Regions from separate parts of the Rhodococcus sp. 4CII genome, predicted to be linked through region 2. Evidence: riboswitches for the same ligand, from Rfam matches in the RefSeq annotation. Region 2 holds a riboswitch; each other region holds the start of a gene.
The links. A riboswitch is a leader RNA that binds a small molecule or an ion and turns the genes downstream of it on or off. The one in region 2 is predicted to bind cobalamin.
Positions count from the first base shown of each region.

Region 1: it holds a riboswitch for cobalamin, as region 2 does, so the genes downstream of both, H0B43_RS14575 (CbtB domain-containing protein) here and H0B43_RS37830 (ABC transporter substrate-binding protein) in region 2, are expected to answer to the same signal.
Region 3: it holds a riboswitch for cobalamin, as region 2 does, so the genes downstream of both, H0B43_RS33760 (cobaltochelatase subunit CobN) here and H0B43_RS37830 (ABC transporter substrate-binding protein) in region 2, are expected to answer to the same signal.

Region 1 covers NZ_JACCFE010000002.1:2,996,290-3,000,290, forward strand. The annotation lists gene H0B43_RS14555 (ATP-grasp domain-containing protein) at 1-101, opposite strand, end outside; gene H0B43_RS41540 (methyltransferase) at 157-888, opposite strand; partial or broken gene H0B43_RS42840 (methyltransferase dimerization domain-containing protein) at 957-1,277, opposite strand; gene H0B43_RS14565 (alpha/beta fold hydrolase) at 1,315-2,079, opposite strand; gene H0B43_RS14570 (antibiotic biosynthesis monooxygenase) at 2,112-2,426, shown strand; cobalamin riboswitch at 2,478-2,611, shown strand; gene H0B43_RS14575 (CbtB domain-containing protein) at 2,634-2,828, shown strand; gene H0B43_RS14580 (CbtA family protein) at 2,819-3,613, shown strand; gene H0B43_RS14585 (DUF5996 family protein) at 3,622-4,001, opposite strand, start outside.
Region 2 covers NZ_JACCFE010000003.1:230,896-234,896, reverse strand. The annotation lists gene H0B43_RS37835 (iron chelate uptake ABC transporter family permease subunit) at 1-431, opposite strand, end outside; gene H0B43_RS37830 (ABC transporter substrate-binding protein) at 485-1,528, opposite strand; cobalamin riboswitch at 1,571-1,703, opposite strand; gene H0B43_RS37825 (bifunctional 2-methylcitrate synthase/citrate synthase) at 1,894-3,018, opposite strand; gene prpB (methylisocitrate lyase) at 3,018-3,932, opposite strand; gene prpD (2-methylcitrate dehydratase PrpD) at 3,932-4,001, opposite strand, start outside.
Region 3 covers NZ_JACCFE010000002.1:7,137,277-7,141,277, reverse strand. The annotation lists gene H0B43_RS33760 (cobaltochelatase subunit CobN) at 1-1,592, opposite strand, end outside; cobalamin riboswitch at 1,648-1,791, opposite strand; gene cobG (precorrin-3B synthase) at 1,798-2,931, shown strand; gene H0B43_RS33750 (precorrin-8X methylmutase) at 2,956-3,582, shown strand; gene H0B43_RS33745 (precorrin-2 C(20)-methyltransferase) at 3,579-4,001, shown strand, end outside.

The sequences.
Region 1 (4,001 bases), on a different contig from region 2:
GTGACCGATTCGGAATTCTGAAAAACAGATAGCTCGACCGGTAGATCCTCGATCATTCGGAAGGTCTCGTCATGGCCGCCGACGATCAATATGTGAGCCATGCCGACCCAGCTCCTCGACGTCCGCTGGAGCGATGCAGGAGCTCGTGCGCCGGTCTCACTTCCCGCCCTCGATTACGCTGAAGCCGCAGGGCAGGAGCGTACTGCCGGTGAGCTCGAGGCCGGCGCGCTCGTACAGGCGCGCGTAGTCCTGAATCGTTCGCTCGCGGCCGCCCGTCATGACCAGCATGGCGACGTCTACCACGTTTCCCCAGACGTATCCGCCATCCTCGCTGATCACCCGCTCCAGGACCAGAATCCGGCCGCCGGGCTCGAGCGCGTTCGCGCAATTGGCGAGGATGCGTACCGAGTCGTCGTCGTTCATCGTATGCAAAACGCTCTTGAGCAGGTGAACGTCACCCCCGCCAGGCACTTCTGCCAGGCCGTCGCCGGGCACGATGTCACAGCGCTCGTCGACGTCATATTCCCGCAACGTGTGGCCGGCCCGGGCCAGCGAGAACTCCAGGTCGTAGATCGTGCCTCGCAGATGACCGTATTTGCGCAACAGCTGGGCGGTCACGATGCCGTAGCCACCGCCGACATCGATGACGTGCCGATTGTCCGTGAAATCAATCGCTTCCGCGGTCTCGAGACCGGCGCGGATCGAGATCTCGTGCCAGCCGAGATGGAAGCGCTGGGCGGAATCGGGGTGATCGGCCAGGTACTCGAAGAGGGGTTGCCGAAGAACTGACCGAATCCCGTCTGTCCCGTCCGAGCGGAGTGGAGCAGCTCGCTCCAGGCCAGGTACGTTTCTGCGCCGGCAAAGAGCTCCACCTCGCTTGCGATCGATTCCGGGTCATCCCTGCGCAAATACTCGGCTCGCGGCGTGAGTGCGTACTTGTCCTGCTCGTCCACGGCGAAGATCCCGGCGCTCATCAGCAGACGGAGGATCCGCTTCAGCGCATCGGGATCAGTTCCGCTCAGTTGGGCGAGATCGAGAAGCGATAGCGGGCCCTCCGCCAGCAGATCGGCGAGCTCCAGCTCGACGGCCACGAATAGGCAGCAGGATATGTTGTAGCCGTGAACCATCTCTTTGACACAGAGACGTTCGGGCTTATCTCGGAAGTCGAAATACATTGCGCGCCTTCGATTAGCGGTTGAGGTCCCGGACTCCCGGGCTTCCAACCAGCGTGAGGCTTCACCGCGTCGCGCGATAGACACCCCGGGGCTGGCAACCATTCACCCCGCAGAGACATCGCGGCAGCTGGCTACGGAATTACGGCTCTCCGCGGAGCCCCTCGAGGAATTCCTCGACCACCTTCCGGTACTGCTCCGGCTGGTCGTCGTGGACGAGGTGCCCGGCCTGCTCGATCCGGACGTACCGGGCGCCGGGATGCTGCTCGGCCATGGCCAGCATCTGGCCGTCGGGGGTGATGGTGAACTCGCCCTCGATCAGGAGCGCCGGAACCGTGACCGCCCCCCATTGGTCCCAGAAGTGCCTGCCGCCCCACTCCTCGGAGATGTCGCGGAACGTGTCGACGTCCCCGTGCAGGTACCACCCGTCGGCGCGCTTCTCGAACGAGTCCAGGAAATACTGTCCGGCAACCGGACCGAAGAACTCGAACAGGTCCTCCCGTGTCGCGAACGGCTGCGGCCAGTTCGAGATCATCGCCGCCCAGTTCTCTGCAGTGCGGCCACGGAAGTCGGGCGCCATGTCCTCGAGTACCAGCGCCGCGACCTTCTCCGGGTATTCGGCCGCCAGGAACCAGGCGTGGAGAGCGCCCATCGAGTGGCCGATCACCACCCATGGCTCGGTGACGGGGGCGAGGGCGGCGGCGAGGTCGTCGACGAAAGCTTCGGTGGTCAGTTCCGGAGGTGTGGGACGTCCGTGACCGGCGGCATCGAACGTGAAGACGTGGCCGTGCTCGCGGAGCCACGGCACCTGCCGACCCCACGTCCGGGCGCTGCCCATCAGTCCGTGCAGCAGCAGAATCGGCTGTCCCGTTCCACCCTCGTCGTGCAACGCACTCTCACTCGCCACCACTCCGACGCTAGCGGAGTAACCTCGCCCGCATGGCAGTGGTGAAGATCAACGCAATCGACATCCCCGAGGGCGCGGGCCCCGAACTCGAGAAGCGCTTCGCGGGGCGCGCGCACGCCGTGGAGAACTCTCCCGGCTTCCTCGGCTTCCAGCTCCTCCGTCCGGTGAAGGGCGAGAACCGCTACTTCGTCGTCACGCAGTGGGAGAGCGAAGAGGCTTTCGCGGCGTGGCGCGACGGTCCCGCCAGGGAGGCGCACGCCGGTGAGCGGCAGAAGCCGGTGGCGTCCGGGGCGTCGCTGCTGGAGTTCGAGGTCGTTCTCGACGTCACGGCGGCGAACAAGAGCTGAGCGGTGAGGCGGGCCGGAAAGATTGACACGACGGCCCGCCGGGTGCAAAAGTTCGCAGGACAATGCGATGGTTCGGCAGGAATCCGGTGTAATCCCGGAGCGGTCGCGCCACTGTAAATCGGAGTAGTCCCTCACGGGAACCACCTCGACAGCCAGATACTGCGGCCATCGCCTGGACCTAGGGGACGCGAAATCCCAGGAGGAACTATGGCACTCGCCTACGCACCCGGCTCGTCGGTCGACACGACCCGTCTCGCCGTCATCTCTTTCGCGATCGTTCTGTTCGCGATGCTCGCTCTCTACCTCGTGGGATTCGACCAGGGCGCGATTTCGCGCAGTGGCATGTACATGCACGAACTGATGCATGACGGACGCCACCTCCTGGGTCTGCCATGCCACTGACCGATTCCTTCACGAAACTCCTCGTCCGCGGTCTGCTCGCCGGCCTCATCGCAGGCATCCTGGCCGGTGGCGTCGCGTTCGTCCTCGGTGAGTCGCACATCGACGCGGCCATCGCGATCGAGGAGTCGCACAGCGCAGCGGAAGCTCCGGAGCACACGCACGACGCCACTGCGGCGGACGAGCCGGCCGGGCACTCCCACGACGAGGAAGATGCGCTGGTCAGTCGGAACGGACAGCGCTTCGGGCTGTTTCTCGCCACCTCCCTCGCGGGGCTCGCGCTCGGCGCGATCTTCGCCGTCGTCGCCCACTACGCGCGACGGGTGACCACGCTGTCGGGGCCGGTACTCGGTCTGACGCTGGCCACGTTGGGCTGGCTGGCCATCGAGGCGGTGCCGTTCTTCAAGTACCCCGCCAACCCGCCGGCGGTCGGGGACCCGGACACGATCAACCAGCGCACCTGGCTGTGGCTCGCCGCCGTCGTGCTGGGACTGCTCGCGGTGGTGGCTTCGGTGTTCGCGTCGAAGGCAGTCGCGGCGCAGGAGTTCCTGTCGGTGCGGATCGCGGCACCGGTGCTCGCCTTTCTCGTGGTGGTCACCATCGGATACCTCGTGCTGCCCACCGTCAACGAAGTGGGCGACGACTTCCCCGCAGTGCTGCTGTGGCAGTTCCGTCTGTCGTCGCTCGCGACCCAGGCGACGCTGTGGCTGGTGCTCGGATTGGGCTTCGCGTTCCTCACGGAGCGGGCCAGCCGGGCGAAGGCGCCCGTTGCGGCCAACGCCGTCTGAGTTCGGCGTCAGCGGGAGTTGTCCCATCGGGCCGGGTCCGCCTCCAGGGCGGCCCGGTCCCAGCCACCCCGGTCGGCGGCCGCGTCGTACGTGCCGTGCAGAAACTGCAGCAGGACGGCATCGGGATCGTCTGCGGTGCGGACGGTCTCGTACGGCAGCAGGAACTGCCGGAACTCCGCGCTGTAGAAGGCGCCGTCGGGCCCGACCGGGTAGTCGGCGAAACCATCCGGTTCCGGGTAGGCGTACGCATAGAACGCTCCCTCCGCGCCGCCGCCCGGCCAGAACCCACAGCTACTCAGCTCGTGTGAGTAGCCCTCCACCATCACCCAGTCTCCGCAATTGGGTGCTCCCCCGGGGTGAGTCGGCGCGGTCCGTCCCGAGAACCGGG
Region 2 (4,001 bases):
CCGCCGGCGCCGGTCGCCAGCAGCATCACCAGGGCGAACGAGAGCACCGCCCCGGCGAAGGCGCCCGCCGACAGCGACACCGCCCCGGCGCCGAGTCCGAGGACGACGACCAGCACGGCGCCGGTGGATGCGCCCGACGAGATGCCGAGCACGAACGGATCGGCGAGCGGATTGCGCAGCAGCGACTGCATGATCGTCCCGCACAGCGCCAGTCCGGCGCCGCACACCGCCGCGAGGAGGGTCCGGGGCAGCCTCAGCTCCCACACGATGCCGTCCTTGATCCTGCTCACGCCGGAACTGCCGAGACCGACGTGTTCGAGGACCACCGCGTAGACGTCGCCGACCGAGAGACTGGCGGGGCCGATGGTGATGACGACGGCAATGGACCCGGCCAGCACCGCGAGTCCGACGAACAGGAGCACCCCGATCACCGGACGGGACTTCGTCCGAGTCGGTCGGGATTCGCGCCGCGTCGCGGTCGCGGTCAGCGGGCCGGTCCCCACTGCTTCAGCGCGGCCGCCGTCTTCTCCACGCCGTCGACGGTGCGGATCGACGGGTTCAGGTCGGCGCCGTTGACCACGATGTACCGCTGGTCGCGGACTGCGGTGAGCCGCTGCGTCACCGGGTTCGACTCGAGGAACGCGATCTTGCTGTCGAGGGCGTCGCCGTCGATGCTGCGGCGGCTGAGGTCGGCGAGGACGAGGGCGGTGGGGTCGCGGTCGAGCACGCTCTCCCAGCTCACCTGCGGCCACTCGTCGGTGGTGTCGGAGAAGATGTTCTGGGCGCCCACCGAGTTGGTGATGATCCCGGACGAGCCGCAGCAGCCCGCCATGTACGGGGTCTTGGTGTCGGCGAACCAGTACGCCAGCGACACCCCGGCGGCGTTCACCGTTCCCGAGGCCGCCTCGAACCGCTGCTGCAATTCCGCGACAAACGCCTCGCCGCGGTCACGGACGTCGAAGATGGCGGCGAGTTCGCGGATCTCCTTGTACACCGTGTCGATGCGCAGGAGTTCGGTGCGGGCACCGTCCGCGTTGACGCTCTCGTCCGTCTTGCCGTCACAGTCGGTCGGGGACAGGTAGCTGGGCACACCGAGCTGGTCGAACTGGTCGCGGTCGGCGACACCGCCCGGTCCGAGGGTGCCGCCGAACGACGCCGTCACGAAGTCGGGTTCGGTGTCGAGTACCACCTCGAAGGACGGCTTGTTGTCGGCCAACCGCGGAACGCGGGCGTTGTCGGCGGCCAGGTTCTCGCGGACCGGGTCGGTCCAGGTCGCGGTGCCGACCATCCGGTTCGCCAGGCCCAGCGAGAGCAGGATCTCGGTGGAGCCCTGGTTCAGGGAGACCGCACGTTGCGGGGGTGCGTCGAGCGTGACCGGGTGGCCGCAGTTCTCGATGGTCATCGGGTAGGCGGATGACTCCGAGGCCGTCTCCGGTGCCGATTCGTCCGCCGTGGACGAACATCCGGAAACGAGCAGGACCGAAGCGGCAGTGACAGTGGCACCGAGGTACCGCCAGGACGTGCGCATGAAGCGTTGAACTCCTTCGTCAGGGCCCAGTCGCGGAGCCGAGGATCACCGAACTCGATCGGTGAGTAGTCGGACTCCGACCATGAAGGTTCGTTACCGTTGCGCGTCAGTCCCGGATTCGCACCGGGTTCCCTCGCCGATCGTGGCCGTACGGACGGCCTCGGCCACCATATACGGCGCTCACCCGCCAGTCGCCGGCGACGACTGAGGAACCGGTCACAGACGCCGGCGACGACTGAGGAACCGGTCACAGACGCCGGCGGCCCACAGCCCGCGGGTGCGGGACCACAGGGGGTTGGGTGCGCCCCGGGGTCAGGAGACGGTGATGCCCACGCGGCTGACCCCGGGACGCAGACTTTAGGGGCTCAGGCGACGACGGAACGCTGCGGAACGCCGTCGTATTCGCTGAGCGGCCGGATCAGGGCGTTGGATTCGCCCTGCTCGATGATGTGGGCGGTCCACCCGGTGATCCGGCTCATCACGAAGATCGGGGTGAACACCTCGATGTCGAAGCCCATCAGGTAATACGCCGGCCCGGTGGGGAAGTCGAGGTTCGGTTTGATACCGGTGGCGCCGGCCATCGTCTTCTCCAGGATCTCGTACATCTGCACCCACTTCCCACCGCCGGTGTGGGCGGCAACGTCGAGCAGGGCCGCCTTCATGGTGGGGACGCGGGAATCACCGTTCTTGTAGACCCGGTGCCCGAAACCCATCACCTTGTCCTTGGCGGCGAGCTTGCCGAGCAGCCACGCCTCGGCGCGGTCCGGGTCGCCGATCTCGAGCATGTCGTGCATGACGGCCTCGTTGGCGCCGCCGTGCAGCGGACCCTTGAGCGCCCCGATCGCCGCGGTCACGGCACTGTAGATATCGGACAGGGTCGAGGTCACCACCCGGGCGGCGAAGGTGGAGGCGTTGAAACTGTGCTCCGCGTACAGGATCAGCGACACCTCGAACGCCTTGACCAGCTCCGGCGGCGGCACCTCCCCGAAGCACATGTTCAGGAAATTCTCCGCGAACCCCAAATGGCTGTGCGGAGCGATGGGATCGAGGCCGCGGCGGCGGCGGTGATCGGCGGCCACGATGGTCGGCAGCACCGCCATCATCCGCAAAGCTTTGGTGCGGTTGGCGGCCGGGGAATTGTCGTCCTCTGCCGGGTCCTCGGCGCCGAGGTAGCTGATCGCGGTGCGCACCACATCCATCGGGTGGCAGTTGTCGGGCATCTTCGTCACCAACGAGAGCAGGGAACGGTCCGCGCGGCGGGCGGCGCGCTCGCGCTGGGAGAACAGGGCGAGCTGGGTGTCGGTGGGCAGCTCCCCGTTCCACAGCAGGTAGGCGACCTGCTCGAAGCTGCAGTGCGCGGCCAGGTCCTGCACGGCGTAGCCGCGGTAGGTCAGCGAGTTGGTCTCGGGCACCACCTTGGAGATGGCGGTGGTGTCGACGACGACGCCGGCCAGGCCCTTGTAGATGGTGGGGATCGCGGTGTCGGTCATCACTGGCTCCTGGAGAGAGTGAAGTTGAAAACTCCGGAATCGAACTCGCTGTACCGCTCGTACTCGAGCAGCTCGTACAGGCGGGAGCGGGTCTGCATCTGGCCGAGCAACCCTTCCTGGGTGCCGGTGTCGTGGATCTCGCGCAGGCCGGTCTCGATCGCGCCCATCGCCAGCCGGAGTGTGGTCACCGGGTAGATGAGGGCGTTGAATCCGATCGACTCGAGGGTCTTCGCCGGAATCAGCTGCGACTTGCCGAATTCGGTCATGTTCGCCAGCAACGGGATATCCACCGCCGCCCGGAACTTTTCGAAGTCGGCCTCGGCGCGGAGGGCCTCGGTGAAGATCAGGTCGGCCCCCGCCTCGGCGTAGGCCTTGGCCCGCTCGATCGCGGCGTCGATTCCGTCGATGCCGGCGGCGTCGGTGCGGGCGCAGATCACGAAGTTCGGGTCCCGGCGCGCGGCCACGGCGGCCCGCAGCCGGCGGACCATGTCCTCGGTGGGCACGATGGCCTTGCCGTCGAGGTGCCCGCAGCGTTTCGGGTTGACCTGGTCCTCGAGGTGCAGGCCAGCGAGACCGGCGTCCTCGAACACGGTGACCGTGCGGGCCGCGGACATCGGTTCCCCGAACCCGGTGTCGGCGTCGACCAGCACCGGCAGGTCGGTGACGTGGGCGATCTGCGCGCTGTGCGCGGCGACCTCGGTCAGGGTGGTCAGGCCGATGTCGGGCAGACCCAGTGCGGCCGAGAACGCACCGCCCGAGACGTAGGCGCCTTCGAATCCGATCTCCTGGATCAGCTTCGCGGTGAGCGGGTTGATCGCGCCGGGCAGGCGTTGGATCGTGCCCGAGGACAGGCCGGCTCGGAAGGCGATGCGTTTGTCGGCGGCGGAGGTGGACGAGGCGATGAGTCCGGTCATCAGAACAGTCCCTTCGGCGACTTCGGTGCCCGGGCGAGGACGTCATCGGTGACGGTGAAGGTGAGCTGG
Region 3 (4,001 bases), on a different contig from region 2:
TCGAGGTTGCCGTGCTTGCCGAGGTGGACGACGGCGTCGGCGCCGAAACCACCGGCGGCGGCGTCTGCCGCGATCCACCGATAGGCGGCGAGGTAGTGGTGGCTCGGCGGCAGGTCGGGGTCGTGGTAGATCGCGACCGGCTTCTCCCCGAATCCGCGCGGCGGCTGCACCATCAGCACGAGATTGCCGAACTGCATTGCGGCGATCACGATTTCACCGGCAGGGTCCTGGGACCGGTCGACGTACAGCTCGCCCGGGGCGGGGCCCCAGTGCTCCTCGACACCCTCGCGCAGTTCGGCGGGCAGCGCCGAGAACCACTCGCGGTAACGCGCGGCGGAGATCCGGATCGGGTTCCCCTCGAGTTGCTCGTCGGTCAGCCAGTCCGGGTCCTGGCCGCCTGCGGCGATGAGGGCGTGGATCAGCGCGTCGCCGTCCCGGGCAACGAGACCGGGGACGGCGTCGGGCCCGTCCGCGGGGCCCAGATCGTATCCGGCGGCCCGCATCTCGGTGAGCAACCGGATGGCACTGGCCGGGGTGTCGAGCCCGACGGCGTTGCCGATGCGCGCGTGCTTCGTCGGGTACGCCGACAGCATCAGGGCTATCCGGCGCTCCGGAGCGGGGATGCGCCGGAGCCGGGCGTGCCGGACGGCGATGCCCGCCACCCGGGAGGCGCGCTCGGCGTCCGGCACATAGGTGGACAGCCCGTCGGCGTCGATCTCCTTGAACGAGAACGGCACCGTGATCAGGCGGCCGTCGAATTCGGGGACCGCGACCTGGGTGGCGACATCGAGCGGCGACAATCCGTCGTCGTTGGATTCCCACGACTCACGGCTGCTGGTCAGGCACAGCCCCTGCAGGATCGGCACGTCCAGCGCGGCCAGCGCGGTGACGTCCCATGCCTCGTCGTCGCCGCCGGCAGAGGCGCCCGCCGGTTTGGTGCCGCCGGCGGCGAGCACGGTGACCACCATCGCGTCCGCGCGGCGCAGCGTCGTCAGCAACTCCGGTTCGGCGGTGCGCAGCGACGCACAGAAGATCGGCAGCGGTGTGCCGCCCGCCGCGTCGACGGCGTCGCAGAGCGCCTCGATGTAGCGGGTGTTCCCGGCCAGGTGCTGGGCGCGGTAGTAGAGAACCGCGATCGTGGGGCGGTCCGCGCCGGCATCGGGGGCGAACGGCGCGACACCCCAGCTCGGCAGTTGGACCGGCGCCTCGAAACCGTGTCCGGTCAGCAGCACGGTGTCCGACAGGAAGTGGTGCAGCTGGGCGAGGTTGTCGGCGCCGCCCTCGGCGAGATAGTTGTGCGCCTCCGCCGAGACACCGGCCGCGACCGTCGAGCATTCCATCAACTCGGCGTCCGGGGCATGCTCGCCGCCGAGGACCACCACGGGCAGCCCGCTGGCCAGGACCGCGTCGAGGCCCTCCTCCCAGGCCCGGCGGCCGCCGAGGATACGCACCACGACCAGGTCGGCGCCGTCGAGCAGTCCCGGCAGGTCCTCCTCGACCAGCAGCCGGGCCGGGTTGGCCCAGCGGTAGTCCGCCCCGCTGGCGCGTGCGCTGAGCAGGTCGGTGTCGGAGGTGGAGAGCAGCAGGATCACGTGAGGAGCCTTCCTGGGGGTGTCGCGCCCCGTGGCAGTGGTTCTGTGCGGAACCGTAGGTCGGAGGACGGCAGGTGAGGGTCTGGCTCGCCCACCGGGTTCGGCGAGCTCACAGTGGCGCGACCGCACCGGATTTTCACCGGTTTCCTCTCCTGCCGTCGCAAGTGCTGGTGATGCTACCTGGGCCCGCACGTAACCTGGGACCATGGTCGACTCCCGTTCCCGCCCCGATGCGTGCCCCGGCGCGCTGCAGGTCCACCAGGCCGCCGACGGTGCGCTCGCCCGGGTCCGCCTCCCCGGAGGTGTGCTGACCGCCACCCAGTTGCAGACGCTCGCGGAGTCGGCCCGCGACCTCGGGAACGGCGAGATCGAACTGACCTCCCGGGGCAACGCACAACTGCGGGCGGTCGGTGACCCACGGGAGTTCGCCCGGCGCCTCGCCGAGGTAGGCCTCCTGCCGTCGGAGACGCACGAGCGGGTGCGCAACATCCTCGTCTCCCCGCTGACCGGTCGGATCGGTGGTCTCGCGGATCTGCGGGATCTGGTCGACGACCTCGACCGGACGTTGTGCGCGAACTCCGTGCTGGCCGAACTGCCCGGCCGCACCCTGTTCACCCTCGACGACGGGCGCGGCGACGTTTCGGCGCTCGGCGGCGACTTCGGCGTCCATGCGGTCAGCCAGACGGAGGTGGCCCTGGTCCTCGCAGGCCGGGACAGCGGCGCCCGGATCGCGAGGACGGAGACGGTGTCCGTGCTGCTCGACGCCGCCCGCGTCTTCCTGGAACTGCGTGATCGGCACTGGCGGCTGGCCGAGATCGCCGACGGGGTCGACCGGACGCTGGCGGCGCTCGCACTCACCCCGACCGTGGAACCGGTGAGCGGCTTCGACGAGCACCGGCCACCCATCGGGTGGCTGGACCAACCGGACGGCGACGTGACGCTCGGCGGCGGTCTGGCGTTCGGGATCCTCGACGCCCGGCTGGCGGAGTTTCTCGCCGCGGTCGAGAAGCCGGTGATCGTCACGCCATGGAAATCGGTGCTGCTGTGCGACCTCGACGAGTGGTCCGCCGAGCAGGTGGTGCGCGTCCTCGCCCCGATGGGCCTGATCTTCGACGAGGATTCCCCCTGGCTGAACGTCAGTGCGTGTACCGGGCAGCCCGGTTGCGAGAAGGCGCTCGCCGATGTCCGCTCCGACGCACGGGACGCCGTCGCGAGCGGTGAACTCCCGGTGGCGGGGCGGCAGCACTGGTCGGGCTGCGACCGCTGCTGTGGGCGGCCCAAGGGTGCGGTCGCCGACGTCGTCGCCACCGAGACGGGTTACCGGGTGGAGGAGCCGTGAACGCGGTGCCTCTATCGTGAGCGGATGATCGAGTACATCCGAGACGGCGCGGAGATCTACCGCCAGTCCTTCGCCACGATCCGCGCCGAGGCGGATCTCAGTGCCTTTCCCGAGGACGTCTCGCAGGCCGTGGTCCGCATGATCCACGCGAGCGGTCAGGTCGATCTCGTGGACGACATCGCGTTCACCCCCGGTGCCGTGAAGGCTGCCCGCGCGGCGCTGGCGGGTGGCGCCCCGATCCTGTGCGACGCGCAGATGGTGGCCGCCGGCGTCACTCGCAAGCGGCTCCCGGCGGACAACGAGGTGCTCTGCACACTGCGTGATCCGCGGGTGCCGGTGCTGGCGGAACAGATCGGGAACACTCGCTCGGCGGCCGCGCTCGAATTGTGGGGCAGCAAACTGGAGGGGGCCGTCGTCGCGATCGGCAACGCCCCGACCGCCCTGTTCTACCTGCTCGACATGATCGAATCCGGCGCACCGCGACCTGCCGCGATCGTCGGCGGTCCCGTCGGTTTCATCGGCGCGGCGGAATCGAAGGAAGCGTTGATCGAGCACTCCAGTGGACTCGACTATCTGGTGGTCCGCGGCCGCCGCGGCGGCAGCGCCATCACGGCCGCGGCCCTGAACGCGATTGCGAGCGAGGTCGAATGAGCTCCGAACAGCGGGTGACCGGGAAACTGTGGGGCGTCGGCATCGGACCGGGTGACCCGGAACTGGTGACCGTCAAGGCTGCGAGGGTGATCGCCGAGGCCGACGTGGTGGCGTTCCACAGTGCCCGGCACGGCAAGAGCATCTCCCGCGCGGTCGCGGCGCCGTACCTGCGTGACGGCCAGGTCGAGGAGCACCTCGTCTATCCGGTCACCACCGAGACCGTCGACCACCCGGGCGGATACCAGGGGGCGATGGACGAGTTCTACGAGGAAGCATCGCGGCGGCTCGCCGCGCATCTCGAGGCCGGCCGTTCGGTGGCGCTGCTCGCGGCGGGTGACCCGCTGTTCTACAGCTCCTACATGCACATGCACAAGCGGCTGGCGCAGCGCTTCGAGGCGGAGGTGATTCCCGGGGTCACG